DNA from 2 places in the Ferdinandcohnia sp. QZ13 genome. Region 2 is predicted to be linked to the other one. Evidence: predicted binding sites of a transcription regulator. Region 2 holds the regulator's gene; the other holds the start of a gene.
The links. The regulator LexA, encoded in region 2, represses DNA repair genes until DNA is damaged. The targets are predictions, from matches to a motif close to CGAACATATGTTCG.

Region 1: a site for LexA is predicted at 12,612-12,625, ahead of pcrA (DNA helicase PcrA). Genes of this name have one in related genera too.

What each region holds. Positions count from the first base shown of each region.
Region 1 is NZ_JAVIVW010000001.1:2,360,953-2,376,232, reverse strand. It holds gene purL (phosphoribosylformylglycinamidine synthase subunit PurL) at 1-1,520, shown strand, start outside; gene purF (amidophosphoribosyltransferase) at 1,496-2,914, shown strand; gene purM (phosphoribosylformylglycinamidine cyclo-ligase) at 3,063-4,103, shown strand; gene purN (phosphoribosylglycinamide formyltransferase) at 4,100-4,684, shown strand; gene purH (bifunctional phosphoribosylaminoimidazolecarboxamide formyltransferase/IMP cyclohydrolase) at 4,697-6,235, shown strand; gene purD (phosphoribosylamine--glycine ligase) at 6,428-7,720, shown strand; gene RGU12_RS11520 (YgaP family membrane protein) at 7,783-8,040, opposite strand; gene RGU12_RS11515 (adenine deaminase C-terminal domain-containing protein) at 8,188-9,930, shown strand; gene RGU12_RS11510 (DUF3048 domain-containing protein) at 10,003-11,055, shown strand; gene RGU12_RS11505 (YerC/YecD family TrpR-related protein) at 11,091-11,393, shown strand; gene pcrB (heptaprenylglyceryl phosphate synthase) at 11,893-12,579, shown strand; gene pcrA (DNA helicase PcrA) at 12,781-15,009, shown strand; gene ligA (NAD-dependent DNA ligase LigA) at 15,029-15,280, shown strand, end outside.
Region 2 is NZ_JAVIVW010000001.1:492,407-507,686, reverse strand. It holds gene RGU12_RS02460 (methionine gamma-lyase family protein) at 1-305, shown strand, start outside; gene RGU12_RS02455 (MerR family transcriptional regulator) at 761-1,162, shown strand; gene glnA (type I glutamate--ammonia ligase) at 1,216-2,550, shown strand; gene RGU12_RS02445 (3-oxoacyl-ACP synthase III family protein) at 2,966-3,907, shown strand; gene lexA (transcriptional repressor LexA) at 3,961-4,587, opposite strand; gene RGU12_RS02435 (DUF896 domain-containing protein) at 4,996-5,226, shown strand; gene tkt (transketolase) at 5,314-7,317, shown strand; gene sirA (sporulation inhibitor of replication protein SirA) at 7,463-7,903, shown strand; gene RGU12_RS02420 (YneF family protein) at 7,994-8,218, shown strand; gene RGU12_RS02415 (DUF421 domain-containing protein) at 8,579-9,286, shown strand; gene RGU12_RS02410 (VOC family protein) at 9,344-9,733, opposite strand; gene RGU12_RS02405 (ABC transporter transmembrane domain-containing protein) at 10,004-11,752, shown strand; gene RGU12_RS02400 (ABC transporter ATP-binding protein) at 11,756-13,540, shown strand; gene RGU12_RS02395 (Spo0E family sporulation regulatory protein-aspartic acid phosphatase) at 13,549-13,722, opposite strand; gene RGU12_RS02390 (cytochrome c biogenesis CcdA family protein) at 14,181-14,888, shown strand; gene RGU12_RS02385 (response regulator) at 14,933-15,280, shown strand, end outside.

The DNA of each region.
Region 1 (15,280 bases), 1.9 Mb from region 2:
CCGATGCAAAGCGCCCGGCAGTACAGGTTGGGGATCCTTTTATGGAAAAATTATTGCTTGAAGCTTGCTTAGAACTCGTAAAATCCGATGCTTTAGTTGGAATTCAAGACATGGGTGCAGCAGGTTTAACGAGCTCTTCAGCAGAAATGGCAAGTAAAGCTGGCTCAGGAATCGAAATGAACCTTGACCTTGTTCCACAACGTGAAACAGGAATGACAGGCTATGAAATGATGCTTTCTGAATCACAGGAACGTATGTTAATCGTGGTAGAAAAAGGCCGAGAGCAAGAAATCCAAGATATCGTGAAAAAATATGATCTTGAAGCGGTTGCAATTGGAAAGGTAACAGATGACAAGCAGCTTCGCTTAATTCATAAAGGTGAGGTCATTGCAGATGTTCCGGTTGATGCTCTGGCAGAAGATGCGCCAGTCTATCATAAGCCTTCTAGTGAACCCGCATCCTATCGTGAATTTAAAGAAATGAAGATTGAAGCTCCTAAGCTTGAAAATGTAGAGCAAACTCTTCTAGATTTGCTTGCGCAACCTACAATTGCAAGTAAGGAATGGGTTTATGACCAATATGATTACATGGTTCGTACCAATACAGTGGTTGCTCCAGGCTCAGATGCTGCTGTTGTAAGAATCCGTGGTACTCAGAAAGCACTGGCAATGACAACAGACTGTAACTCAAGATATCTTTATTTAGATCCAGAGGTTGGTGGACAAATCGCAGTAAGTGAAGCAGCAAGAAATATCGTTTGCTCAGGTGGTGCACCACTTGCGATTACAGATAATTTAAACTTCGGTAATCCAGAAAAGCCAGAAATCTTTTGGCAAATCGAAAAATCCGCAGATGGAATAAGTGAAGCTTGCCGTGTGTTAAATACACCGGTTATTGGTGGAAACGTGTCTCTTTATAATGAGACGAACGGTGAAGCAATCTACCCTACTCCAGTTATTGGTATGGTTGGTTTGATTGATGATGTTTCCTATATTACTACTCAGGAATTTAAAGAAGCAGGCGATCTTGTTTATGTCATTGGTGAGGCTAAAGAAGAATTCGCTGGCAGTGAACTTCAAAAGTTAATCCATGGAGAAATTTTTGGTCCAGTTCCTGAACTAGATTTAGAGATTGAAAAAAGAAGACAAAAACAAGTATTAACTGCAATTCGCGCAGGTGTAATTGCTTCTGCACATGATGTAGCAGAGGGGGGCTTTGCGGTTGCATTAGCGGAAAAGGCCTTCGGTGCAAAAGGCTTAGGTGTTAAGGTGCAAATCAAAGGCGATGCAGTAACTGAATTATTCAGTGAAACACAGTCTCGTTTTATCGTATCTGTGAAAAAAGAAAACAAAGATAAATTCGAACAGCTTGTGAAAGCAAACCTTGTCGGAGAAGTGACAGCTGATGGGACGTTTGTCATTGAAGATCAAACTAGTAAAGAGATTATGAATCTAGCAGTTGATGAATTAGAACGTATTTGGAAAGGAGCCATCCCATGCTTGCTGAACTCAAAGGCCTAAACGAGGAATGTGGTGTATTTGGTATCTGGGGTCACCCAGACGCAGCTCAAATTACGTACTATGGATTACACAGTTTACAGCATCGTGGTCAAGAGGGTGCCGGCATTGTTGTCAGCAATGGTGAAAAGCTTCGCATTGTAAAAGGGGAAGGCCTTGTAAACGAAGTATTTGGCAATGGCGAACTTGAACAACTACAAGGTAAAGCAGCCATTGGGCATGTTCGTTATGCAACAGCAGGGGGCGGAGGCATTCAAAATGTTCAGCCCCTCCTCTTCAATTCTCAAGTAGGTGGGCTTGCTATTGCCCATAATGGAAATCTTGTAAATGCAAATGACCTAAAGCATCAATTGGAAAACCAAGGGAGTATTTTTCAAACAACTTCCGACACCGAGGTTCTCGCTCATTTAACGAGAAAAAGCGGCTATACAAAAATCAAGGATCGCGTTAAAAATGCTTTAACGATGTTAAAAGGGGCCTATGCCTTTTTGATAATGACCGAAAAGAAAATGATAGTTGCCCTTGATCCAAATGGTCTTCGTCCATTATCACTTGGTAGACTCGGTGATGCTTGGGTAGTAGCTTCTGAGACTTGTGCATTTGACATTGTAGGAGCAAAGTTTGAAAGAGACGTTGAGCCAGGTGAGCTAATTGTCATTAACGACGAAGGAATTCATTCTGAACGTTTCTCATTAATGACCAATCGCGCGATGTGCAGCATGGAATATATTTATTTTTCTCGTCCTGATAGCAATATTAATGGTATCAATGTTCATACCGCTCGTAAAAATTTAGGCAAACAGCTTGCCATGGAAGCACCCATTGAAGCCGATGTCATAACAGGAGTACCTGATTCAAGTATTTCAGCTGCTATCGGTTATGCAGAGCAGTCAGGAATTCCGTATGAACTTGGTCTCATTAAAAATAGATATGTAGGTAGAACTTTTATTAAACCTTCCCAATCACTGCGGGAACAAGGGGTAAAAATGAAGCTCTCGGCTGTTCGTGGTGTTGTTGAAGGAAAACGTGTTGTTATGGTGGATGATTCAATTGTACGTGGGACTACAAGCCGACGAATTGTCAACATGCTTCGTGAAGCAGGGGCAACGGAAGTGCATGTTTGCATTAGTTCACCGCCAATGAAGAATCCATGCTTCTACGGGATTGATACCTCAACACATGAGGAGTTAATTGCTTCTTCACATTCAGTTGAAGAAATCCGTGAACTTATTGGAGCTGATACCTTAACGTTTCTAAGTCCGGAAGGGTTAGTAAAAGCAATTGGCAGACCGTTTGAAGGAGAAACGCGCGGACAATGTATGGCTTGCTTTACAGGAAAATATCCAACCGAAATCTTCCCTGATACGGTATTACCACATGAGAAAGTTTTAACTTAATTCAGCCTTCAGCTAAATTAAGTTAAAACCCCGGCAGATGCCACGATTTTTAAAAGGAAATTTTTCGAGCCTTGCTCGAAAAAAAATCGGGCAGCAAATACGCCTTGGCGTATTTGATTGCTAAATTAAAGTAGAGGTGTTCAGAACAATGGCAAATGCTTATAAGCAAGCTGGAGTAGATATTGAAGCAGGCTATGAAGCTGTTTCCAGAATGAAAAAGCATGTCGCAAAAACCGTTCGACCTGAAGTAATGGGTGGACTTGGTAGCTTTGGTGGCATGTTTGATCTTTCAAAAGTCAATGTGAAAGAGCCTGTTTTAGTTTCGGGCACAGACGGTGTCGGCACGAAGCTCATGTTGGCCTTTATGATGGATAAGCACGATACGATTGGGATCGATGCAGTTGCAATGTGCGTGAATGATATTGTGGTTCAAGGAGCTGAGCCCTTATACTTTTTAGATTATATCGCATGCGGGAAAGCAAAGCCTGAAAAAATCGAACAGATTGTAAAAGGGATTGCAGATGGCTGTGAACAAGCGGGTTGTGCGTTAATTGGCGGTGAAACAGCGGAAATGCCAGGGATGTATAATGAGAATGAATATGATCTTGCTGGCTTTTCAGTAGGTGTTGCTGAAAAATCTAAGCTTGTAACGGGAGCTTCGATTAAGACTGGAGATGTTTTAATCGGTCTATCTTCTAGTGGGATTCACAGCAACGGCTATTCACTTGTACGTAAGATATTGCTTGAAGATGGCGGGCTCGATCTTGCGAAAAACTATGGAGAAATCGGTCGTCCATTAGGGGAAGAACTTCTACAGCCCACAAAAATTTATGTGAAATCCTTGCTAAAAGCAATGGAGACATTTGAAATTAAGGGAATGTCCCATATTACCGGTGGAGGTTTTATTGAAAATATTCCCCGGATGCTACCAGATGGTGTGGGAGCAGAGATTGACTACGGCTCATGGCCAATTCCACCCATTTTTGACCTACTTCAAGAGACTGGTAACCTCGATCGAAAAGAAATGTTTAATATTTTTAACATGGGAATTGGGATGGTCCTTGCTGTTGAAGAAGCGATTCTACATGATGTAATTCACCTTCTTGAAGAGCAAGGAGAAAAGGCATTTATTATTGGGCGTATGAAAGAAGGAAACGGTGTGACCTTTGGTGGAGGAGCACTTGTATGAAAAAAATAGCAGTTTTTGCATCGGGCAGTGGCACAAATTTTCAAGCCATAATGGATTCGATTAAGGAAGGAAGACTTGCGGCAAAAATTGAATTAGTCGTTTGTGATAAGCCTGGTGCGAAGGTGATTGAGCGTGCTTCAAAGGAATGGGTGGAGACCTTTGTTTTTTCACCAAAAGAATATCCAGAAAAATCATTGTTTGAAGCGGAAATTGTAGAAAAACTACGTGCGAAAAATGTAGAATTAATAGTGTTAGCTGGATATATGAGATTAATTGGTGATACACTTTTACAGGCGTATCGTAATAAAATCGTGAACATCCATCCGTCATTATTGCCAGCATTTCCGGGTAAAGATGCGATTGGTCAGGCATATCGAGCAGGTGTCAACATGACTGGCGTTACGATTCATTATGTGGATGAGGGCATGGATACGGGACCAATCATTGCACAGCGAGAGTTCGCAATCGAACCTGGAGATACGTTAGAAAGCATCGAAGAAAAAGTACATGAAATCGAACATCAATTTTATCCACAAATCCTGCAGTCTCTTGTAACAGCCAAGAGCGGAAATCTACAGTAAGGAGCGATTAACGTGACAATTAAACGTGCACTTGTCAGTGTTTCAGATAAACAAGGTCTTGTTCCATTTGTGAAAGGATTAATTGAAAATGGGGTTGAGGTTATCTCAACAGGAGGTACAAAACGTACTCTTGAAGAGGCAGGACTTACAGTGATCGGAATTTCAGAAGTAACTGGCTTTCCAGAAATCATGGATGGACGTGTAAAAACCCTTCATCCTAATATTCATGGTGGACTTCTTGCGGTTCGAGATAATGAAGAACATGTCAAACAGCTTCAGGAGCATCATATTACGCCAATTGATTTAGTTGTGGTAAACCTATATCCATTCCAACAGACGATTGCGAAGCCAGACGTTCAATTTTCGGATGCAATTGAAAATATCGATATCGGTGGACCATCTATGCTTCGATCTGCAGCTAAAAACCACAAGTATGTAACAGTTGTTGTTGACCCACAGGATTACGACAATGTTTTAGCAGAGATTACGGAAAAGGGTGAAGTTACTGCGGAAACAAAGCTTCGCTTAGGTGCAAAGGTATTTCGTCATACAGCTGCTTATGATGCAGTAATTGCTGAATTCTTAACAAATGCAGCGGGTGAGGAAAGTCCAGAATCCTTAACGGTTACGTATGAAAAAAAACAAAACCTCCGTTATGGAGAAAACCCACATCAAAAGGCAACATTTTATAAAAAGCCATTAGGTACACCTGTTTCCATTGCGTCAGCCACACAATTACACGGAAAAGAATTATCCTACAATAACATTAATGACGCAGATGCCGCGTTACAAATCGTCAAAGAGTTCAAAGAGCCAGCAGCAGTTGCAGTTAAACATATGAACCCTTGTGGAGTAGGGGTTGGAAATACATTAGAGGAAGCTTATCAAAAAGCATATGAAGCAGATCCTACATCTATTTTTGGTGGAATTATTGCGGTAAACCGTGAAGTTGACGCGCAAACTGCTCATAAATTGCGAGAAATTTTCTTAGAAATTATTATTGCCCCATCATTTAGCAAGGAAGCTCTTGAGATACTTTCTTCAAAGAAAAACTTACGTCTACTAACTGTTGATTTTTCAGATGACAAGAAGGCCCTGAAGAAGCTTGTGTCCGTTCGTGGTGGACTGCTTGTCCAGGATGAAGATGCATATGGTTTAGATGATGCAACTATTTCCATTCCGACAAAACGTGAACCAACTGAGCAAGAGTGGGCTGATTTAAAGCTTGGCTGGAAGGTTGTAAAACACGTGAAATCAAATGCAATTGTCTTAGCAAAAGACGATATGACAATTGGAATTGGCGCAGGTCAAATGAACCGTGTAGGGTCAGCGAATATAGCAATTAATCAAGCGGGTGAAAAGGCAAAAGGATCGGCACTTGCATCGGATGCCTTCTTCCCAATGGGTGACACAGTAGAGACGGCCGCAAAAGCAGGTATTACAGCCATCATCCAACCAGGTGGATCGATTCGTGACGAAGAGTCCATTCAAAAAGCAGACGAATACGGAATCGCAATGGTCTTTACCGGAGTCCGTCATTTTAAACATTAAATAAGAAAAGCTTTAAGCGCGCCTTGGTAGCGGAACATCAACTAACTACTGCCACGTCCTTTGGCAAACGTCGATGTCAGAAGGTGTATTTTACCTTCCAAAGCGAGTGGCTTAGACTAGAGAGCCGATGGCGCCTGGAGCTAGACATTGAATATTTGTATATCAAATTAATTCGTTGTATGGGGTGAATAAATGAAAGTACTAATCGTTGGTCGTGGTGGTCGTGAACATACGCTGGCCTGGAAGGTTGCCCATAGTCCTAAAGTAGAAAAAGTTTATGCTGCACCAGGTAATCCTGGTATGCAGGATATTGCTACCTTAGTCAATATCGATGAAAATGATTTTGATAATCTAATTGAGTTTGTGAAGAAAGAACAAGTTGAACTTACCCTTGTCGGTCCGGAGGTTCCATTAATCAATGGGATTGTCAATCGATTTCAGGCAGAAGGCTTAGCCATTTTTGGACCAACAAAAGAAGCGGCTCAGCTTGAAGGTAGTAAATCGTTTGCGAAGGAAATTATGAAAAAATACAAGATTCCAACTGCGGAATACGAAACATTCACATCTTACGAAGATGCCAAACAATATATCCTAGAAAAAGGTGCCCCAATCGTAATTAAAGCGGATGGTCTAGCTGCCGGCAAAGGTGTGACAGTTGCTCCTACCTTAGATGAAGCCTTATCAAGTGTGTATGACATGCTTGAGGCGAATAAATTTGGCGAAGCAAGTGCTCAGGTTGTTATTGAGGAGTTTCTAGAAGGAGAAGAATTCTCATTAATGGCTTTTGTGGACGGAAAAAAAGCTTATCCAATGGTTATTTCGCAGGATCATAAGCGTGCCTTTGACAATGATGAAGGTCCTAACACCGGAGGAATGGGCGCCTATTCCCCTGTTCCGCAAATTTCAGAGGAAGTTGTTCAAACAGCGATTAAAACGATTATTGATCCAACTGTAAAAGCGATGGAAACTGAAGAAAGAAGCTTTACAGGCATTCTTTATGCGGGGTTAATTTTAACGGCAAATGGACCCAAGGTCATCGAATACAATGCTCGTTTTGGTGACCCTGAAACACAGGTAGTTCTTCCTCGTTTACAGTCTGACCTTATTGATGTAATCAAAGGACTGCTTGAGCAAAAGGAGATTGCACTTGAGTGGTCTAACCAAGCAACACTAGGTGTCGTGCTTGCATCAAAAGGCTACCCAGAAAGCTATGAAAAAGGGGCAGTCATTGAAGGCCTGAATAACGTAGAGGAAAAAATCACCGTGTTCCATGCTGGAACAGATATGGTGAATGGCAAATTTGTTACGAATGGCGGAAGGGTTTTAACAGTAGTTGCAAGTGGTGAAAACCTTGAAGAAGCGCAAAATATCGTCTACCAAGAAGCAAGAAAAATCCAGTGTACAAATCTATTTTACCGAAAAGATATTGGGAATAAGGCTCTAGCTCATCGTGCAATGACCGATGCTAAAGCGCAATTCGTATAATTAACGCGTAAATATCCTATATTAAAACGCAAACAGGTAAGAGGGACGCCCTCTTACCTGTTTTAAGATGGATTTACTGGAGGAAGTTGCTTTTGTGGCTCCGGCTCTTCTTGCTTTCTTTCAACATATTCATTAAAGAGAGCTGTAAGCGGGCAAAAACGGGTTATCCCTTCGGCAACCTTCATTCCCCCAAGCATTGCAACCACAATAAAACTCTCACGCCATGGGCGTTTAACCATTTTTGCTGTAGCCCATGCCAACATCGTAAATCCACAAGTGATGCGAATTAACGCATTAATCATCCCGATATTTGGTTTCATTTGATAGCCTCCTTACATATCTTTACAAATCCAGCTTTAAATTTTTACAAATTTTCACAAAGTCTTTAATGCAGTAAATCGATTAATATGGTACTATAATGTAAAGCGCTTCCATGAGGCTTTAAGCTGAGATAGGAGAGATGGTTAATGGTTGGGCAACGTTACCGCTGGAAAAATAAGCAACTTCGAGAACATGTTGCTGTCATAGATGGAAAAAAATCACCAACGGTTCTATTAAAAAATGTCACATACTTAAATCAACTATTAAGAAAATGGATTAACGCACATATTTGGATTTACCAAGATCGCATCGTGTATGTTGGTCAGCAGTTACCATCAAAACTCACCGACTGTGAAATTGTAGAGTGTGATGGGAAATTCGTTGTGCCAGGTTATATTGAACCACATGCACATTCTTTTCATTTATATAATCCCCACTCATTTGCTCAATATGCATCCCAAACAGGGACAACAACAATCATCAATGACAACTTAGTACTAGCGTTACAAACGACAAAAAAGAAAGCGTTTTCTTTTATAGAGGAAATGAAGAAACTTCCTGTCACCATGTACTGGTGGTGCAGGTATGACCCTCAGACTGAAATTCATCATGAGGAACAAGCTTTTTCGAATGGGAATGTACTAAGCTGGATTGAGCATGAATCAGTTGTTCAAGGTGGAGAATTGACAGGATGGCCAAAGCTGCTTGATGGCGATGACCTTATGCTACATTGGATTCAAGAAACGAAAAGGATTGGAAAGAAGGTCGAAGGACACTTTCCGGGAGCATCGGAAAAAACTTTAGCAAAATTGATGCTATTAGGTGCTGATAGTGATCATGAATCAATGACAGGAACCGACGTGTTAAATCGTCTACTACAAGGATACACCACTTCGCTACGCTACTCATCGATTCGTCCAGACCTGCCCAAAATTTTAGACGAAATTCATGAAATGGGCATTGATCAGTATGATCATTTCATCTTTACGACCGATGGTTCGCCACCTGCGTTTTACGAGCAGGGAATCATTGATTATATGATTAAAATTGCCATCGAGAAAGGCGTTCCCATTATCGATGCGTACAATATGGCGACGATTAATGTGGCAAGACATTATAATATTGAGAATCTCCATGGTATGATTGCAACGGGAAGAATTGCAAACCTCAATATTTTATCTGCAAAAGACAATCCGACCCCTGAATCCGTTCTTTCTAAAGGAGTTTGGTTGAAACGAGATAATAAAGACCAGAATGCGTTTCCGGAATTTCCATGGAAGAGCGAAGGTTTTTCAAATCTTGCTACAAATTGGGAGTTAACGTTAGATGATCTTCAATTTTCCATGCCATTTGGAATGAAGATGGAAAATGCAGTGATAATGAAGCCATATTCCATTTCCATCGATGCGTCTTATGATGAGATTTCGATGGACCATGATGAGAGCTTCCTAATGCTTGTAGACAGAGAAGGAAAATGGCGTGTAAATACAATTGTAAAAGGTTTTGCGAACCGTATTTCAGGATTTGCAAGTTCTTTTTCAAATACGGGTGATTTTGTATTAATTGGTAAAAATAAAAAGGATATGCTTCTTGCCTTTAATCGAATGAAAGAAATGGGCGGTGGTATTGTTTTAACGGAGGGTGGTACCATACTACACGAAATCCCGTTAGATATAGGTGGAGTAACATCATCAAAATCGGTAGTAGAATTAAGTTCGCTTGAAAAAGACTTTGTTCGTTTAGTGCGGGAACGCGGATATCGTCATAGTGATCCAATCTATACGTTAACGTTTTTAACGTCTACCCATTTGCCATATATTCGCATCACACCTCAAGGGATTTATGATGTCATGAATAAAATAGTACTCTTTCCGTCAATAATGCGTTAAAATATAAAAGGATTTATCAAAATACGCTAAGGCGCTTGTGATTTAATCTTAACAAAGGTTGTGTGCTCGATAATGAAAAAGACTTTATACATTCTAGGAATTGCCCTATTACTTCTATCCGCAGCTTGTAGTAATAAAGAAGAAGTTTCAAAACAGCAGGATGAGCATGAACCAAAACAAACTGAGCCGGTTGCTAAAGAAGGACCAAGCCAAGAGTTTGAACATGTTTTCCCATTAACGGGGATAGAGACAAATGATGACGTAAACAATCGTCCGTTTGCGGTCATGGTTAATAATCATCCGCAAGCAAGGCCCCAATCCGGTTTACACATGGCAGATGTTGTCTATGAAGTGTTAGCTGAGGGCGATGTTACGCGCTTCCTCGCGGTGTTCCAAAGTGAAAAACCTGAAATTATTGGACCTGTTCGTAGTGCGAGAGATTATTATATTGAGTTGAGCAAAGGCTTTGATGCCCTATATGTAGCACATGGTTGGAGTCCGGAAGCCCAACAAATATTGAACAGTGGCAAGGTCGACAACATAAATGGTATGGTCTATGATGGTAGTCTGTTTTGGAGAGCTGACCATAATGTTGCTCCCCATAACTCATATATTTCCTTTGAAAATATCGTAAAAGGGGCAGATAAACAAGGATATTCAATGGAAGAAGAGGTTCCAAGCTTTGTATTTTTATCTGAAGATGAAGTGAAAGGAATTGAAGGAACACAAGCTGAACATGTTCGGGTGTCCTATTCATCAAGAGATATTTTTGCTGCTGTCTATGATTATAATCAAGAAAAAGGCAAGTATGAGCGTTATAGTGGTGGCGATCAAACAGTGAACCGAGAAACGAATACACCAGTGCTACTCGATAATGTGTTAATTGTTGAAATGAATCATCGCCTAATTGATGATTATGGTAGACGTGCCATCGATGTAACCTCTGGAGGTAAAGGCTATTTACTTCAAAAAGGTAAAGCGCAAGAAATCGAATGGAGAAATGTTGATGGACGAATTGTTCCTTTTGTGAATGGGAAAGAAGTAGGCTTAGTTCCAGGAAAAACCTGGATTAATATTATTCCAACATCACCAGGAATCGCAGGCGCCGTTTCGTTTGGTAATTAGTAGAAGAACATCTTAAAAAGGGAGATACAATCTATATGCAAATTGATAAATTACGTGGGAAAGAACTTGATCAATTATTTAATGCAGTCCTTTCACTAAAAGATCTTGAAGAGTGCTATCGATTCTTTGATGATTTATGTACTGTAAATGAAATCCAATCATTGGCTCAACGCCTTGAAGTTGCAAGAATGCTTCAAGAGGGTAACACGTACCATAAGATTGAAACGGAAACAGGAGCTAGTACAGCAACAATTTCACGTGTCAAGCGATGCTTGAACTATGGGAATGATGCCTATCAAATGGCATTAGACCGTGTAAAAGAAGTGGAAAAACAATAAAGATAGGGAAGTCGGAACCTTGGGGTTTCGGCTTTTTTCTTTGATAACTAGAAGGGTATAAGAGGTTTTTTTGTTTTGTTAAGGTATTTTCCGATATTATTCAAATAAGCTGTTATATTTGGAGAAGATCTACTATATAGTACCAAATTGATGAAAATTTCAGTGTATAAGTGAGGATTATAACAAGGGTATTACCGTTTTTATCCAAAAGTATGGTGATATTTGATGTTTAAGGTAAGGGTATTACCAACAATGTCCAAAAGCGTGTTCATAAACATTGTTTAAGACAGGGGTGTTACCAGTATTATCCAAAAGTCTAATCATAATTGATTTTTATTCAATGGCCATATCAAAATTTTAATTGAAAGTCATATCTTATAATGTTTTTCTCTTGAAAATCACCCATAAAAACTCATTTTTAATGAAATCCACCTAGGTATTAATAGATGCGTGTAGTTTTGTTATAATGGAGGAATGGAATGATGAATGGAGGATCTTCATGTACGATTTTAGAGAATGGAGACATGTTTTTAAGCTGGATCCGAATAAGGAAATCAGCGAGGAACATTTAGATGCAATTTGTGAATCGGGTACAGATGCGATTATCGTGGGCGGAACTGACGGAGTGACATTAGACAATGTCCTTCAACTAATGTCTCGAATCCGACGCTATACTGTCCCAGTGGTTTTAGAAATTTCGAACATAGAGTCAGTCACACCTGGCTTTGATTTATATTTTATTCCAACTGTTTTAAATAGCAGTGACACAAGATGGATGATGGGCCTGCACCATGAGGCAGTTAAGGAATATGGAGATGTTATGAACTGGGATGAAATGATTATGCAGGGATATTGCATCCTCAACGAAGACTGCAAGGCTGCTATGCAAACCGGTGCCAATGCCTCCTTAAGTAAGAATGATATTGTAGCCTATGCGACAATGGCGGAAAAAATGTTTTCGCTCCCTATTTTTTACTTAGAATATAGCGGGACCTATGGCGATAAGGATATCGTCGAATCCGTAAAACATAACTTACAAACAACAAAACTGTTTTATGGCGGTGGAATCAAGACACCTGAACAAGCAAAAGAAATGGCCGAGCGGGCAGACACCATTGTCGTTGGAAATATTATTTATGAAGATATAAATAAAGCCTTAAAAACAGTACATGCTGTTAAGGGATAAACGTGGAAATTTAGTTATAAATCGGCTAAAATAGAACGTATGTACGATATAACTTTATTCAGATGGAGTTATCTCCCTCTAAATAAAGTTATAGCCTCCGGCGGATGCCTCAGATTTTTTAGTGGAAGTTTTTTGAGCGAGCTCAAAAAAATCTGGGCGCAAATACGCCAAGGCGTATTTGATTATAGGACGGTGAAGAAATTGCAATTTATTAGCAATAAATTATTAGCAGGATTAAACGAACAACAGCAAGAAGCGGTTAAAGCAACAGATGGTCCGCTCCTAATAATGGCGGGTGCGGGAAGTGGAAAGACACGAGTTCTGACACACCGTATTGCATATTTAATGGTGGAAAAGCAAGTAGCGCCTTGGAATATTTTAGCGATTACCTTCACAAACAAGGCAGCAAGAGAAATGAAGGAGCGTGTTCAAGGGATCTTAGGCGGTGCAGCTGAGGACATTTGGATATCAACGTTCCACTCTATGTGCGTTCGAATTTTACGAAGAGATATCGACCGTTTGGGGTTCAATCGTAATTTTTCAATTTTGGACACAACCGACCAGCTTTCGGTTATCAAAAATATTTTAAAAGAGAAAAATATTGATCCGAAGAAATTTGATCCACGTTCGATTCTGGGTACAATTAGCAGTGCCAAAAATGAATTGCAAACACCTGAGGACTATGAGAAAACAGCGGGTGGGATGTACGAGCAAATCGTAAGTGATGTCTATAAGTTGTATCAAAAAAGACTTCGTAAAAACCAGGCACTCGATTTTGATGATCTCATTATGACGACGATTCAGCTTTTCAAGCGCGTTCCAGAAGTGCTCGAATTCTATCAACGTAAGTTTCAATATATTCATGTGGATGAGTATCAGGATACAAACCGAGCACAGTATATCCTTGTTAAGCTCCTTGCATCTCGTTTTAAGAACTTATGTGTAGTAGGTGATTCTGATCAGTCAATCTATCGTTGGCGTGGCGCGGATATTGCCAATATCCTTTCATTTGAAAAAGACTACAAAAATGCAAAAGTAATTCTACTCGAACAAAATTACCGTTCAACTCAACGAATCCTAAAGGCCGCAAACAAAGTCATTCAAAATAATATGAATCGTAAAGCAAAAAATCTTTGGACTGAAAATGATGAAGGGAATAAGATTTTTTATTACCGTGCGGACAGCGAGTCAGGAGAAGCACAATTTGTGGCAGGAAAAATACGTGAGCTTGTAGATGGCGGAAAACGTTCCTATAAAGATATCGCGATTTTATATCGAACCAATGCACAATCCCGTGTAATGGAGGAAGTTTTACTCAAATCTAATATCAACTACCAAATCGTCGGTGGTATTAAGTTCTATGACCGCAAAGAAATCAAGGATATTTTGGCGTACTTACGCGTGATTGCAAATCCAGATGATGATATTAGTTTAACGAGAATTATTAATGTGCCGAAGCGTGGAATTGGTGCGACCTCTATTGATAAAATTGCAAACTATGCGATTGCCCAGGACCTTTCTATTTTCCAAGCATTGCAAGAGGTTGAGCAAATTGGTTTAAGCGCGAAAATAACCAATTCGTTACGTGAGTTTCGCGATTTAATTAATAATTGGGACCAAATGCAGGATTATTTATCAGTGACTGAATTGGTTGAAAGTGTGTTAGAGAAAACCGGTTACTTAGAAGCATTAAAGACAGAAAAAACACTTGAATCTCAAAGTCGAATCGAAAACATCGAAGAATTTTTATCTGTTACCCAAAATTTTGAGAAGGCAAACGATGATAAGAGTCTCGTGGCGTTCTTAACCGATTTAGCATTGGTAGCAGACATTGATAAGCTTGAAGAAGATGAAAATGATAAAAATAATGCAGTTGTCCTCATGACCTTGCACTCAGCAAAAGGACTTGAGTTCCCAGTTGTCTTTTTAATGGGAATGGAAGAGGGAGTCTTTCCACATAGTCGTTCCCTAATGGAAGAGGCTGAAATGGAGGAAGAGCGCCGACTTGCTTATGTAGGGATCACAAGGGCAGAGGAAGAGCTTTATATATCGAATGCTCAAATGAGAACTCTTTATGGTAGGACTTCAATGAATCCAGTATCACGATTTATTGCGGAAATTCCGGAAGATCTTCTTGAAGATTTGGGTGCACAACGCAAACAGCAAATGCGTACTCCGTTTTCCTCCTCATCTTCACCTGCTAGACAGCCTGAACGAAGAGTTTTCTCAAAACCAATTGCACAGTCAACTGGTGGAGATGAAATTGGCTGGAAGGTTGGCGACAAGGCTGAGCATAAAAAATGGGGAATTGGTACGGTTGTTAGTGTAAAAGGAGAAGGGGAATCAAAAGAATTGGACATTGCATTCCCTAGTCCAACAGGAATCAAACGATTACTTGCAAAATTTGCTCCAATTACAAAGTCACATTAGGAAAGAGAGGATAGGGTGAATGGACAAAACAACAGTACAAACAAGAGTTCATGAACTACATGAGCTTTTAAATCAGTACAATTATGAATACCACGTGTTGGATAAGCCTTCTGTACCGGATGCGGAATATGATCGGTTAATGCGGGAATTGATTCAGCTTGAGGAGGATTTCCCAGAATTGAAGACGGGGGATTCTCCTACAGTCCGCGTCGGTGGACAAGTTCTTGAATCCTTTCAAAAAGTAGAGCATCAAATTCCGATGCTAAGTCTA
Region 2 (15,280 bases):
TTCAATTTAATAACAAAGACATGATGGTGGCCTTTTGTCAGGCTATCCAGTTCGCTTCACCAATTAATTCCCATGTAACTCCATATCCAAGTTATATGCCGGGGTACGAGGACGATGTGATCATGGCAGCAGGTACATTTATTCAAGGTGCCAGCATAGAACTAACAGCTGACGGTCCAACTCGTCCACCATATGTTGCATATGTTCAGGGTGGCCTTACTTATTCGCATGTGAAAATTGCCATATGTTTAGCTTTAAATCGTTTACTAGTAAAACAACTAATATCCATAAAAACAGAGGAATGATCCAACGGGTTCTGTTTTAAAAGAGAAAATTAGTAGATAAATAAACAAATGTAAGCAAAAACGCTCAGAGTAGTCTGAGCGTTTTTTGGATGTGATTTTCTATAATTCATCGTGTTTACGATTGTATTCAAATAATTTTCCTCCAATAAAATTGTGTGGGTTTTTAATTGCTTTATATACAAACATAATCATACAAGATCGTCTTTAATAGGTTAACCTGCTATAGTCTAATTATTTTTTAAGTCCTCAGTCATATTTTAATAAGTTACTTCGGAAATGTTACTAGAAAATTTACGCAACATTTGAGATTTCACATCTTATAACCGATCAATTTGAACCTGTTAGAAAACCATCTCTGTTTTTAGAAAAGTTCATGTTAGGTTATCTAACATGAACTTGACAGATAATCTAACATCAATTAAAATCAAACTATTCATTGCAAAGGAGGAGCCCATATGAGTGACGAAATTCGACGTTCCATGCCACTCTTTCCGATTGGAATTGTCATGCAATTAACTGAATTATCTGCCCGGCAAATCCGGTATTATGAGGAAAATGGTCTGATTTCTCCTGCAAGAACTGAAACAAATCGAAGACTATATTCTTTTAAAGACGTTGATCGATTACTTGAAATCAAAAGCTTGATCGAACAAAAAGTCAACCTAGCTGGAATTAAACAAATATTCGCAGTTCAAAACCACGGATTAGAAGTCGAAGAAAAACCGGTCGAGCCTGTGAAACATGAAATATCTAATTCAGAGCTTAGAAAATTATTGAGGAATGAATTGCTTCAAGCAGGTAGGTTTAAAAAGCAATCCGGTCCTCATCATAGTGATATGTCGAGATTTTTTCATTAATTATGAACATGTAAAAAACTATACTTACAACAAGGTTTGGGGAGGAAAACTTAATGTCCAAATATACGAAAGATGATATTTTTCGTTTAGCAAATGAAGAGAATGTAAAATTTATTCGTTTACAATTTACAGACATTCTTGGAACTATTAAAAATGTTGAAATTCCTGTAAGTCAATTAGAAAAAGCATTAAGTAATAAAATGATGTTTGATGGTTCTTCAATCGAAGGCTTTGTGCGTATCGAAGAATCAGATATGTACCTTTACCCTGACCTAAATACATGGGTAGTATTCCCATGGACTGCTGAAAAGGGAAAGGTTGCACGTTTAATTTGTGACATTCATAATGCAGATGGTACCCCATTTGAAGGAGATCCTCGTAATAATTTAAAGAGAGTCTTGAGAGAAATGGAAGAGTTAGGATTTACAAATTTCAACCTTGGACCTGAACCTGAATTTTTCTTATTTAAATTAGATCAAAAAGGTGAACCCACCCTTGAGTTAAATGATAATGGTGGATACTTTGACTTAGCGCCGACAGACCTTGGAGAAAACTGCCGACGAGATATCGTGTTAGAACTTGAGGAAATGGGCTTTGAAATTGAGGCCTCTCATCATGAGGTAGCACCTGGTCAACATGAAATTGATTTTAAATATGAAGATGCACTTACAGCTTGTGATGAAATTCAAACGTTTAAACTTGTTGTAAAAACAATTGCCCGCAAACACGGTTTACATGCTACATTTATGCCAAAACCATTGTTTGGTGTAGCTGGTTCCGGAATGCACTGCAACCTTTCATTATTTAAAGGTGGAGAAAATGCATTTTTCGATCAAAACGCTGATCTTCAATTAAGTGATAATGCTAGACATTTCATTGCCGGTATTTTAAAACATGCGCCTAACTTTACAGCTGTTACAAACCCAACTGTAAACTCTTATAAACGTTTAGTGCCTGGATATGAAGCCCCTTGTTATGTGGCTTGGTCTGCTCAAAATAGAAGTCCGCTTGTTCGTATCCCTGCTTCACGTGGTTTAAGCACACGTGTTGAGGTTCGTTCAGTCGACCCAGCAGCAAATCCTTATATGGCAATGGCTGTATTACTGGCTGCAGGCTTAGATGGTATTAAGAACAAACTTACACCACCAGCACCTGTTGACAGAAATATTTATGTTATGAACAAAGAAGAGCGTAATGAAGCAGGAATTGTTGATTTACCATCTACTTTGGCAATTGCCTTAGAAAAATTAAAAGAGGATGAAGTGTTAATTAATGCCTTAGGTGAACATTTGTTCGAACACTTTATCGAAGCTAAAGAGATCGAATGGGATATGTTTAGAACGCAAGTACACCCTTGGGAACGTGAGCAGTATATGACGATGTATTAATAAGAATGAACCCTTGACATTATTGTGTTGAGGGTTCTTTTTTGCGGAAAAATGGAAGGAACTGAATTGATGAGTTTCCGTTCACTCAAATTTTGAAGTACTATGTTTTTTGTGTCGCCAAATAATACATCAACCTCATCCTGTTGGGATTAGAGAAATTGCACAAAAATATTCCTACCTTTAATCGAGTCCACGTTACTCCGTCGTAGAGCAGCAACTTCCCCTTTTTAGAACACTTTCATTCAACCGTTTATAAATGAAAATAGTAATATTGCTAACGGAAGAGGATGATACATTTGATTATAGAATTTAAGATGAATAAGGTTTTAGTGTAAGAAGGTATTACAGGTAATAAACGAGAATCTCTTATATGTTTGCATTTGTCTTTATACCATTGTTTTAGGAGGATAATTAAATGAATTACAATGCAGGTATTTTAGGAATTGGAGTCAATATTCCAGAAAAAATTATTACCAATAAGGAAATTGCACAACGTTTTGGGATCACAGAAGAAGAAATTGTAAGAAAAACAGGAATTTTGGAAAGACGATACGAAAAAACTGAAACATCACTTACAGAAATGTGTGTAATTGCAGGGAAAAGGGCGATTGAAGATGCTGGTATCGATCCAAGTATTATTGATTTAGTCATTATCGGAACAAATACACACGATACACACATCACAGCAGCACTCGTACAAGACCAAATTGGAGCTAAAGTTTGCGCGGGTCTTGATCTCCATTCAGGATGTTCAAGTTTTATCACTGCATTATCAACAGGGGCGCAATTCGTTCAAACAGGACTTTATCAAAATGTGCTGGTAGTTGCTGTGGATAAATGTTCCACTTTGCTTGATCCAATGGATAAAAAAACTGCTTTGATTTTTGCGGACGGAGCATCCGCAGTTGTTCTAGGAAGAGTGTCTGATGGAAAAGGTATTCTCGGCATTAATATGCAAATGGACGGAAGTGGTGGAAAATACCTACATCTAACCGAAAAGAAAACCATTTTCATGGATGGAAGGGCCGTTTTTGAATTCGCGGTTGAAAAATTTCCTTATGCAGTCAATAAAGCTCTTGAAGTTTCAAACCTTGCCATATCTGATGTTGATTTTATAATTCCACATCAATCTAACCTTCGTATCATCGAAAAGGGAATTGAAACTTTGGGGTTTCCTATAGAAAAAGTACATACTAAAACGATACAACATTATGGAAATTCATCCGCTCCAACAATAGGCATTGGTTTATATGAAGAAGTCAAAAATAAAAATATAAAAGACGGAGATTTAGTTATCCTTGCAGGGTATGGTGCTGGGCTTGGTTGGGGAAGCATTGCACTTCGTTGGGGAAAATAAAATATTCAAAATTAAAAAGGAACATTTCAATGAAGAAATGTTCCTTTGCATATTTAATGGATTGTACGGTATACACCGATAACTTTTCCGAGAATGGTTACATTTTTTAAAATAATCGGTTCGAGCATTGAGTTTTCTGGCTGGAGTCGAATATGGTCTTTTTCTTTAAAGAAGCGTTTTACAGTTGCTTCATCTTCTTCTGTCATTGCAACAACAATATCCCCATTGTTTGCTGAATGCTGTTGTTTAACAATTACGTAGTCTCCATCTAGAATACCCGCTTCAATCATACTGTCACCCATAATTTCAAGCATAAAGATTTGATCATCGTGCGCAGCAAATCGATCAGGTAGTGGAAAATACTCTTCAATATTTTCAATGGCTGTGATTGGTTGACCCGCTGTAACCTTACCAATGACAGGGACATTCACAACATTTGCAGTTGGAATTGTATCATTTGTATCAGCCTGTAATATTTCAATAGCACGAGGCTTTGTTGGGTCTCTTCTTATCAAACCTTTACTTTCAAGTCTGGACAAATGGCCATGAACTGTTGAACTCGATGCTAACCCAACTGCCTCTCCAATTTCCCTTACTGAAGGTGGGTAGCCCTTATCTTTTACTTCCTGTTTAATGTAGTTCAATATGTCCTGCTGTCTTTTTGAAAGCTTTGTCGTCATCTACACTCATCCCCTTATATATTTTTTTATATGTATTCAATTCTCGCTCTTTATTATGTTCGGTTTTTAAGCATGTGTCTGTCCGACAAAAACCTAAATTCTTAAGTAGAGTATAGCATGTTTTATTTGATTATACAAACATAAGTTCGAATTTTTGTTGACACAAAACATTTGTTCGGTATATAATAAAAACATAAAATACGAACAAACATTCTGTAGGAGTGGAAATGAACATGTTGAAAAAATTACAAAGTGGATTTATCTATTATGTCTTATTTGTTTTATTAAGTATGGGAATGGTTTTTATCACTGCTAGCTAAGTTAAGCAAAGTGGAATACTTGTAAAAAATCTTTTCATTTAGTACTATGAACTATGATTTAGAAAAGATGAAACAAGGAGAAATACGGATGCTTTCAAAAGATAAACTTAATCGGATCAATGCTCTTGCAAAAAAAGCAAAGTCAGTTGGTCTTTCGGATAAAGAAAAAGAAGAACAACAAGAGCTTAGACAAGAGTATTTACGTGTTTTTAGAAATTCAATGACAAATACCTTACATTCGGTAACGGTCGTAGACCCAGAGGGAAATGATGTAACTCCAGAAAAATTAAAAGAGAGCAAACGGAAAAGATTGCATTAACAAAGAATACATAGATTTCTATGTATTCTTTTCTTTTGGTGCATACTACATAGGAACCGATTAATTATTTGAAAGGATGTTTGTTTTATGACGAATTCAATTACTGACTTGTCGATTGCGTCGATTCGAACACTTTCGATCGATGCTGTTGAAAAAGCAAATTCAGGTCACCCAGGGATGCCAATGGGGGCAGCTCCAATGACATATACTCTATGGACCAGACATATGAAGCACAATCCGAATAATCCAAAATGGTTTAATCGTGACCGCTTTGTTCTCTCAGCGGGACATGGGTCGGCACTATTGTACAGTATGCTTCACTTATCAGGCTATGATTTAACAATCGATGACTTAAAGCAATTTCGTCAATGGGGAAGCAAAACACCGGGGCATCCTGAATATGGTCATACAGCGGGGGTTGATGCAACTACAGGTCCGCTTGGGCAAGGTATCGCTATGGCTGTTGGGATGGCGATGGCCGAGCGTCATTTAGCAGGTGTTTACAATAAAGACACATTTGAAATTGTAAACCATTTTACATATGCCATCTGTGGAGATGGTGACTTAATGGAGGGTGTTTCAGGAGAAGCTTCATCACTAGCAGGTCACTTAAAATTAGGTCGTTTAATTGTTTTATATGATTCAAATGATATTTCTTTAGATGGTGACCTAGATCAGGCTTTTTCTGAATCCATTGAACAACGCTATAAGGCCTATGGTTGGCAGTATCTTCGTGTGGAAGATGGTAATGATGTTGATGCGATTGATAAGGCAATTGAGGAAGCAAAGGGAGAGTTAACCCGTCCGACACTCATCGAGGTTCGAACAACAATTGGCTATGGTTCTCCTAATCGTGCTGGTAAATCAAAAGCACATGGTGAGCCATTAGGTGCTGATGAATTAAAATTAACAAAAGAAGCATATAATTGGACATTTGAAAATGACTTCCATGTACCAAGCGAGGTCTATAAACATTTTGAAGAAACCGTGAAAAAGGCTGGCGAACAAAGTGAGCAAGAATGGAATCAATTGTTTAACAATTATAAAGAAAGCAATACTGAGCTTGGAAAACAACTAGAAATGGCGATAGATTGTAGGCTACCTGAGGGTTGGGAAAAGACGTTACCAGTCTATGAAGTAGGTAAGAAGCTTGCAACACGTGCGTCATCTGGTGAGGCATTAAATGCAATCGCAAATAGTGTGCCACAATTCTTTGGTGGTTCTGCTGATTTAGCTGGTTCTAATAAAACAATGATAAAAGATGCTGCTGATTTTATGCCTAATGATTATAGTGGGCGCAATATTTGGTTTGGAGTTCGCGAATTTGCAATGGGTGCGGCCTTGAACGGAATGGCTCTCCATGGCGGACTAAAAGTATTTGGTGGAACATTCTTCGTGTTTTCTGATTATTTGCGTCCAGCGATAAGACTTGCTGCATTAATGAAAGTACCAGTCACCTATGTGTTTACACATGACAGCATTGCAGTTGGTGAAGATGGACCAACACATGAGCCTGTTGAACAACTACCAGCATTAAGAGCGATGCCCAAATTATCGGTGATACGACCAGCTGATGGAAATGAAACAGCGGCAGCGTGGAGAATAGCCATTGAATCAAAAGATGTTCCTACTGCACTTATTTTAACAAGGCAAAACCTACCTACTCTAGAAGGAACAGCTGAAAATGCGTATGAAGGTGTATCAAAAGGCGCATATGTAGTATCACCTGCAAAATCTGGACAACCGGCAGCTTTAATTTTAGCAACAGGATCTGAAGTAAGTCTTGCAGTAGAAGCACAAAAACAACTCGCTGAGGAAAATATTGAGGTATCCGTAGTAAGTATGCCATCATGGGATCGTTTCGAGGCACAATCAACTGAGTATAAGGAATCCGTTATTCCTAAAAACGTAAAAAAACGATTGGCCATTGAAATGGCAACACCTCTTGGGTGGGAGAGATACACTGGAGATGAGGGAGAAATCCTCGGTATCCACGAATTCGGTGCTTCTGCGCCAGGTGAAATTGTGATGAAAGAATATGGGTTCTCAGTTGAAAATGTTGTAAATCGAGTGAAGCAATTACTTCAATAACGTAAGAAAGGGGTCGAATCCGACCCCTTTTCTTATAAAACAACAAATTCGACAAAACTAGACGATTCTTACTCCAGTTTCAGACAAAAAACACAGACTCTTTCGAATATACTATTCAATATCGATAGTATTGGGAGGAAAGAGTATGAGAGAGTATTACATCTATTTAATAGAAGAAGAATTTGCCACTCATTACTTTGGGCGTGAATCACTAATCTATCATTTGTTTTTAGAATATAACCAATCCAAACAAGAGCGGAAACAAATCTTATATAAACAAATAGAGTTCATTACAAGGTCAATTCCAACAATACGCATCCAACAAAAAATTGAATCAAGCCTTGCTCATTATTCCTATTATCAACGCCAAAGTCATATGCACACTATAGAATGGAATGAATTTAATAGCTATGCAAAACTAACCATACATAATGATTACATCCATCTTCAATCAACTGGAAGCTTTGAGGCAGAAACGGCTTTTTTTGAAATCCTCCGTAAATATGACCGATGTTTTTTAGCAATGGATTTTTCTGCCAATAAATATGGGTGGTTAAATCCAATAAAGGAAAGAAAGTTTGTCTAAGGACTAGGAAAACATAAAACAAATATTGTATAATTGCTATTGGTTTAGTACACTGTAATGAGACAACATGAAGGAGGAAGTTTTTGTATGATGCAAATATGGTTAGCTATCTTACTAATCGTGGTAGCTTTACTTGGTGGCGTTGCATTAGGATTTTTTATTGCACGTAAATACATGATGAATTACTTAAAGAAAAATCCACCAATCAATGAGCAAATGCTAAAAGTAATGATGATGCAAATGGGTATGAAACCATCTCAGAAGAAAATCAATCAAATGCTAAAAGCAATGAACGGTCAAATGGACAAGCAATAATCATAGAACCCATTTACAAAAAAGGTTTTTTGTTGACACCGGTAAATTAAGGATAATAGTTAAAATGGTGTAACCTAAAACGTTCATTTTGATAAACATTTGGTTTTACTTTCTAGAGTTCGCAAAGACCGCGTTTTTACTGGAGAAAGATTCAGTAAAAAGGTGGTCTTTTTGTGTTTTTAGCAATTGTTATGTCGGGGTATTTTCGAAGACAGGATATTAGAAAAGGATTAATGTGATATAAAAGTAAAAACGGTCTTAACTAGTAATTAGCCTTGTATAGGTAATTACTAGTTGTATCTTCTATTTTTGGATAAAATACCTCTTAACAACCAATGTATTATTAGGGGAGATACCGATTTGGAAATAATATTTCGTGCATTTATTGTTTTTACAGCAGGATATCTATTGTTAAGAATAACGGGAAAAAAGGCTGTATCCCAAATGCATTCTTTCGATTTATTGTATATATTTGTGTTAACAAATATTATTAGTATGCCCGTAGAAGATGACCACATCGGAAAAGCTTTAACATATGCAGTTATAATTGTGGTTTTTTACAAAGTTTTAATTCGTTTATCCTTACATAATAAATTAAGATGGATTCTATATGAAAGACCTACAGTGTTAATTCGTAATGGGGATATTGACCGAAAAGGGCTTAAAAAAGTGCGAATGCCAATGAATGAATTTTTATCACATTTAAGGGTGAAAGGATTTACGGATACGCAATATATTGCCATGGCGACTATGGAGGAAACGGGAAGTATTAGTGTGATCCCCAAGTCGGAATATCGTCCAGTTCAGCCCAATGATTTAAATTTAAGGATAAGAAAAGAATATGTTCCTATTCCTCTGATAATGGATGGTCAAATCATTTACCATAATTTAAAATATTTACAATTAAAGCAAAGCTGGCTCATTAATGAGGTAGGAAAAGCGGGTGAAAATGTTGAAAACATTATGTTAGCCACCTATTCTGAAAATGGAGAATTATTTATAGACAATAATGAACTACAAAATCATAAAAATGATCCTTATTACTATGAGCCAGGAACAGATAATTAAAATACTATCCAGAATAAAGGACCCGAATATAAAAGGGTCCTTTCAACGTATTCATGATTATAAATCCCGTTGATCCACATTTAATTCGATTAAATTCCCATCCGGGTCCGCACAAAAGATTTGCGCAAAACCACTGATACTATCAGGCTTTTCAAGCACGGTTACATTGTGCATGGAGAGCCAATTTAGCGTGTCATAATAGTTTTCCACTCTTAATGCAAAATGACCTTCACGGCTGCTTAAGCTTTTATCCTTTCGAATTGTTTGGGATTCAGGTAGGACAATTAAATGGAGTTGTTGATTCCCAACCGAATACCAAGCACCGGGGAAGTCGAAATTTGGACGTTCAATTTCTTGTAAACAAAGAATATTGCTGTAAAAATCCTTCGCTTTTTCTAGATTCGTTACCGTTAAACTCACATGGTGAAGCTCCTTGTAGTTAATCATCATCAATCACCTCAGATTTATCTCGCATTAATTGGCAGTAAGACCCCACTTCAAGAATGCAGATAAAGCAAAATGTATAAGTGGGGATTAAGGAAACCCTCACTAAATGATATTTCACTTTATCATCTAAACCCAATTATAGTAGATATTTTAAATAAATATAATTCTTTTCACTTAAACATTTTGAAAAGCTTGGTTACCATCTTCCTACAATTATAAAAATTTGGTAAACTATTATGGCACTTATTTCGTCTTTCGGAGGATTATTAGATGAAAATCTTTAAGGATTTAATGTGGTTTTTTAAGCAGGAGAAAAAATCATATATTACGGGTATTTTTTTATTGCTGATAGTTGCTTTGCTGGAACTTGTTCCTCCCAAAGTAATTGGCTTAATCGTTGATTATATTTCACAAGGAATTCTAACAAAAGAAATCTTATTTAAATGGCTGGCTATTTTATTGGTAACGGCATGTACCGTTTATATCGTTCGGTTCTTTTGGCGAATCATGATATTTGGTTCATCTGTAAAACTAGCAAGGTTATTAAGGAATCGTTTATATGAGCATTTTACGAAGATGTCACAAAGCTTTTTCCAGAAGAGAAGAATAGGCGACTTGATGGCTCATTCGACAAATGATTTACAGGCGATACAGCAAACGGCTGGTTCAGGTGTTTTAACTTTAGTCGACTCACTCGCTACAGGCGGATTTGTTCTATTAACAATGGCCATAACAATAAATTGGAAGCTAACATTAATCTGTCTAATTCCATTGCCGTTTATGGCTCTATCTACGAATTATTATGGAACACTATTACATAGACATTTTCATAAAGCACAGGAAGCATTCTCAAGCCTAAATGATAAAGTCCAGGAAAGTGTGAGTGGCATTAAAGTCATTAAGACATTTGGGCAGGAGGAAGAGGATATCGAATCTTTTCGAAAACAGTCCGATGATGTTGTTCAAAAAAATCTTTCTGTAGCAAAGGTTGATGCTCTATATGATCCAACTATTTCATTGATAGTCGGAATTTCCTTCTTCCTTGCTATTGTGTTTGGTTCTAGGTATGTACTTTCAGGGGAAATGACGCTAGGGGAATTGGTTACTTTTACGACTTATTTAGGGTTGCTTATATGGCCATTGCTCGCTTTTGGTTGGCTGTTTAATATAGTAGAGCGGGGAAGAGCATCCTATGACCGTGTCACAAGTCTCCTTGCTGAACCAATGGAAATTACAGATTATGAGAATGCTAGTGAAATGACACTATCTGGTGATATTACGTATTCCATTTCCCGATTTTCCTTTTCGGGAGAGTCTAAGCAAACGCTTCAAGAGATTCATTTTAGCCTAAACCGTGGCCATACACTCGGAATAGTTGGGAAGACTGGTGCTGGTAAAACAACATTGTTAAAACTTTTCATTCGTGAAATAGAAGGCTATACAGGCGAAATTATGATTGGCGAAAAAGAAATTAAAGCTTTTACATTAGATGCGTTGCGTAAGGGAATTGGTTATGTTCCACAAGATCACTTTCTCTTTTCTGCAACAGTTGCTGATAATATTGCGTTTGCTAAACCTGGTGCATCCATGTCAGAAATTATCGAGGCTGCAAAGCTAGCTAATATTCATGAAGATATTTTACAGTTTGTAGATGGATATGAGACAGTTGTTGGTGAACGAGGTGTATCTTTATCAGGGGGACAAAAGCAACGGATTTCAATTGCAAGGGCACTCTTAATGAACCCAGAAATTTTGATTCTTGATGATTCTTTATCAGCAGTTGATGCTAAGACGGAAGAGGAAATCTTACGTGCCTTACGAGAAAATCGAGAAGGAAAAACAACCTTCATTACATCACATCGCTTAAGCGCAATTCAGCATGCAAATCAAATTCTCGTCATAGATAATGGCAAAATTGCTCAGCGAGGTACGCATGAGGGGTTAATGGGGGAAGAAGGATGGTATCGTGATATGTATCAACGCCAACAGCTTGAATCACTTGTTGAGCATGGAGGGTAAAGCATGAACAAAATCACAAAAAAAGAACAAAGGCGGACGTTAATTCGGCTCCTTTCTTACACAAAATCACATACGAAGGAATTTGTTTTCGCATTTGCTTTGCTATTATTTGCTACACTTTTGGACATTGTTGGTCCAATTTTAATAAAAATTTTTATTGATGACTATTTAACACCACGTCATCTTCCCGTTAAGCCGTTAGTATATTTAGGGGCTATTTACCTTTTTATTCATTTTTCAAAAGTGATCCTTCAGTATTTTCAACTTGTCAAATTTCAAGAAATCGCTTTGAAAATTATTCGTGAAATGAGAATAGAGGTATTTTCAAAGGTTCACAAGCTAGGGTTGAAATATTTTGACAAAACGCCAGGAGGAAGTATTGTATCAAGGGTTACAAATGACACAGAGGCAATCAAGGATATGTTTGTCGAGGTTGTTGCCACGTTTGTCCAAAATGGTGTGTTTTTAGTTGGGGTTTTTATAGCAATGTTTTATCTAAATGTCCAACTTGCACTGTTTTGTTTGGTAATACTACCGATTTTATTTATGTTGATGCAAACGTATCGTAAATTCAGTTCAAAATATTACCATGATATGAGGGAACGACTCAGCCAACTGAATGCTAAGCTCAATGAGTCCCTTCAAGGTATGGCAATCATTCAGGTATTCCGTCAGGAAAAACGATTGCGACGTGAATTCGCTGAAATCAATGATGCACATTATCAAGCGGGAATTAAAAATATAAAGCTTGATGGGCTTCTACTAAGACCAGCAGTTGATTTTATTTATATCGTGACGATTATTTTGGTATTAAGCTTTTTTGGAATCTCTGCGCTGGAGAGTCCGATTGAGATAGGTGTCCTTTATGCGTTTGTGAATTATCTTGAACGATTTTTCGAGCCAGTTAACCATATGATGATGCGTTTATCGCTCCTGCAGCAAGCAGTGGTTGCTTCACAGCGGGTATTCGAACTTCTTGATCATGATGAGTTAGCACCTCAAACGATTGGAAATGAGAATCCATCGATTGTAAAAGGTGAAATTGAATTTAAAAATGTTAGCTTTTCATATGATGGAAAGCGAGATGTATTAAAAAATATCTCCTTTACGGCAAAAAAAGGAGAAACGGTTGCTCTTGTTGGCCATACGGGAAGTGGAAAAAGTTCAATTATCAATTTATTAATGAGATTTTATGAGATTGAACGTGGAGATATATTAATAGATGGGAATTTCATTACATCCTATGAAAATAATGAACTTCGTCAAAAAATAGGTCTCGTTCTTCAGGATCCATTTTTATTTGTTGGTACCATTAGGGAAAATCTTCGTTTAAATAATCCGGATATTTCGGACCAGGATATTGAGGGGGCCGCTAAATTCGTTCAAGCTGATCAATTTATTAGAAAACTAGAAGATGGATATGATTATCAGGTTGTTGAACGCGGTTCAACCTTCTCAAGTGGTCAAAGGCAGCTATTGGCATTTGCACGAACAATCGTAAATAATCCAAAGATTTTGGTGCTTGATGAAGCTACTGCAAATATCGATACAGAAACAGAGGAAGAAATTCAAAAGGCTCTCGAAAAAATGAGACAGGGAAGAACGACAATTGCAATTGCCCATCGTTTGTCTACGATTCAAGATGCTAATTTAATTTTAGTATTGCATCAAGGGGAAATCGTTGAAAGAGGAACACATCAGGAGTTATTAGCACTAAAAGGATTATATTACAAAATGTTTTTGCTACAGAATGGTAGTGTAGATCATGTTGAAAAAGCAGTCATGTAAAAAGCCTCTCATGAATTAGAGAGGCTTTTCTTTTTTCTTCCTGTATTATATTGATTTAATAGATGATCTAAATCTTGACTTACTTTAATGGTGACCGTAGCGGTAAAACCGTGCTTCAAGACAATTTCAACCAATTCGGTTCTCTTTTGTTCAATTTTTAGGAGAAGTTGTTCTTTAGACACAAGGTAAAACCCCTTCTTTTGTTTTTAAGGTTCGTTATGGACAAGTTATATTATAGTATAACATATAATGGTAATTAGGTAATAAAACTTTTTTGGAAATATATTCAACTTACGAATAGTGCAATGACACAAAACGTTCATATTAAAAATTATGAATACGAATGTATTTTTGCTAGAATGGTAATGAACATAACTTTATTCAGTTGAGGTCTCTATTTTCTTAAGTGGGATAATGATGCAAAAAGATTAATCACTTTGTATTGGAGTTCAAACAAAGAATGAATAAAGTTAAAGCCTCCGGCGGAAGCTACGATTTTTCAAAGGAAACTTTTAGAGCAGTAAGATTAAGAGACTAAAACCGCCACATCCTGCGGCAACGTCTTTATGACCCACTTCCTTTGGGCCTAAAAATCGGGCGCAAATACGCCAAGGCGCATTTGATTATGGGGGTTGTTAAAATGGCAGATGTTAATGTGTTCCTTGCTATTGGTGCCGGATTTTTATCCTTTATCTCACCTTGTTGTTTACCGTTATATCCAGCATTTTTATCGTATATAACAGGAGCATCTGTTAGCGAATTAAAATCTGAAAATGCAATGCTGCAAAAACGAAGTATTTTACATACAATTTTCTTTTTAGTTGGTTTTTCGATTATTTTTGTGATGCTTGGCTTTGGAACATCTTTCGTTGGTCAAATATTTAGTGATTATAAAGACTTAATTCGTCAAATTGGAGCGATTTTCATTATTTTCTTTGGTCTTTTTGTACTTGGTATTATTAAACCAAAGTTTTTAATGAAGGATCGCAAAATTGAATTCAAACATCGACCAGCTGGATATGTCGGGTCCGTGTTTATCGGAATGGCATTTGCTGCAGGCTGGACACCATGTATGGGACCTATTTTAATGTCAGTTATCGCACTTGCGGGAACAAATCCAGATTCTGCAATGCTTTATATGGTCATGTATTCATTAGGATTCTCAATTCCATTTCTTATCCTTTCATTTTTTATTGGTCGCTTACAATGGATTCGAAGAAACAGTTTAAAGATAGTAAAAATTGGTGGATATGCAATGATTATTATGGGAGTTATACTGTATTTTGACTGGATGACAAAAATAATTGCATATGCGACTGCACTCTTTGGAGGATTTACGGGTTTTTAGTCGAATAAGTTACCAGATAAGTGTTTTCAAGGAGGACCAGTAAAGTGGCTAGAATCTTAGTAGTTGATGATGCGAAATTTATGAGACTCACGCTCACAGACATATTAGTTAAAGCGGATCATGAAGTGGTTTCGGAGGCTGAGAACGGTCTTGAAGCTGTTGAAAAATACAAAGAGACAAAACCTGATCTTGTGACTATGGACATTACAATGCCTGAACTGAATGGCATTGAAGCTGTTAAAATGATTAAAGAATTTGACCCAAAGGCTCGAATTATCATGTGCTCTGCTATGGGACAGCAAAAAATGGTGGTGGATGCCATCTCAGCTGGAGCGAAGGATTATATTGTAAAACCTTTCGATGAAAGCAGAGTTGTAGAAGCCATTAATAGA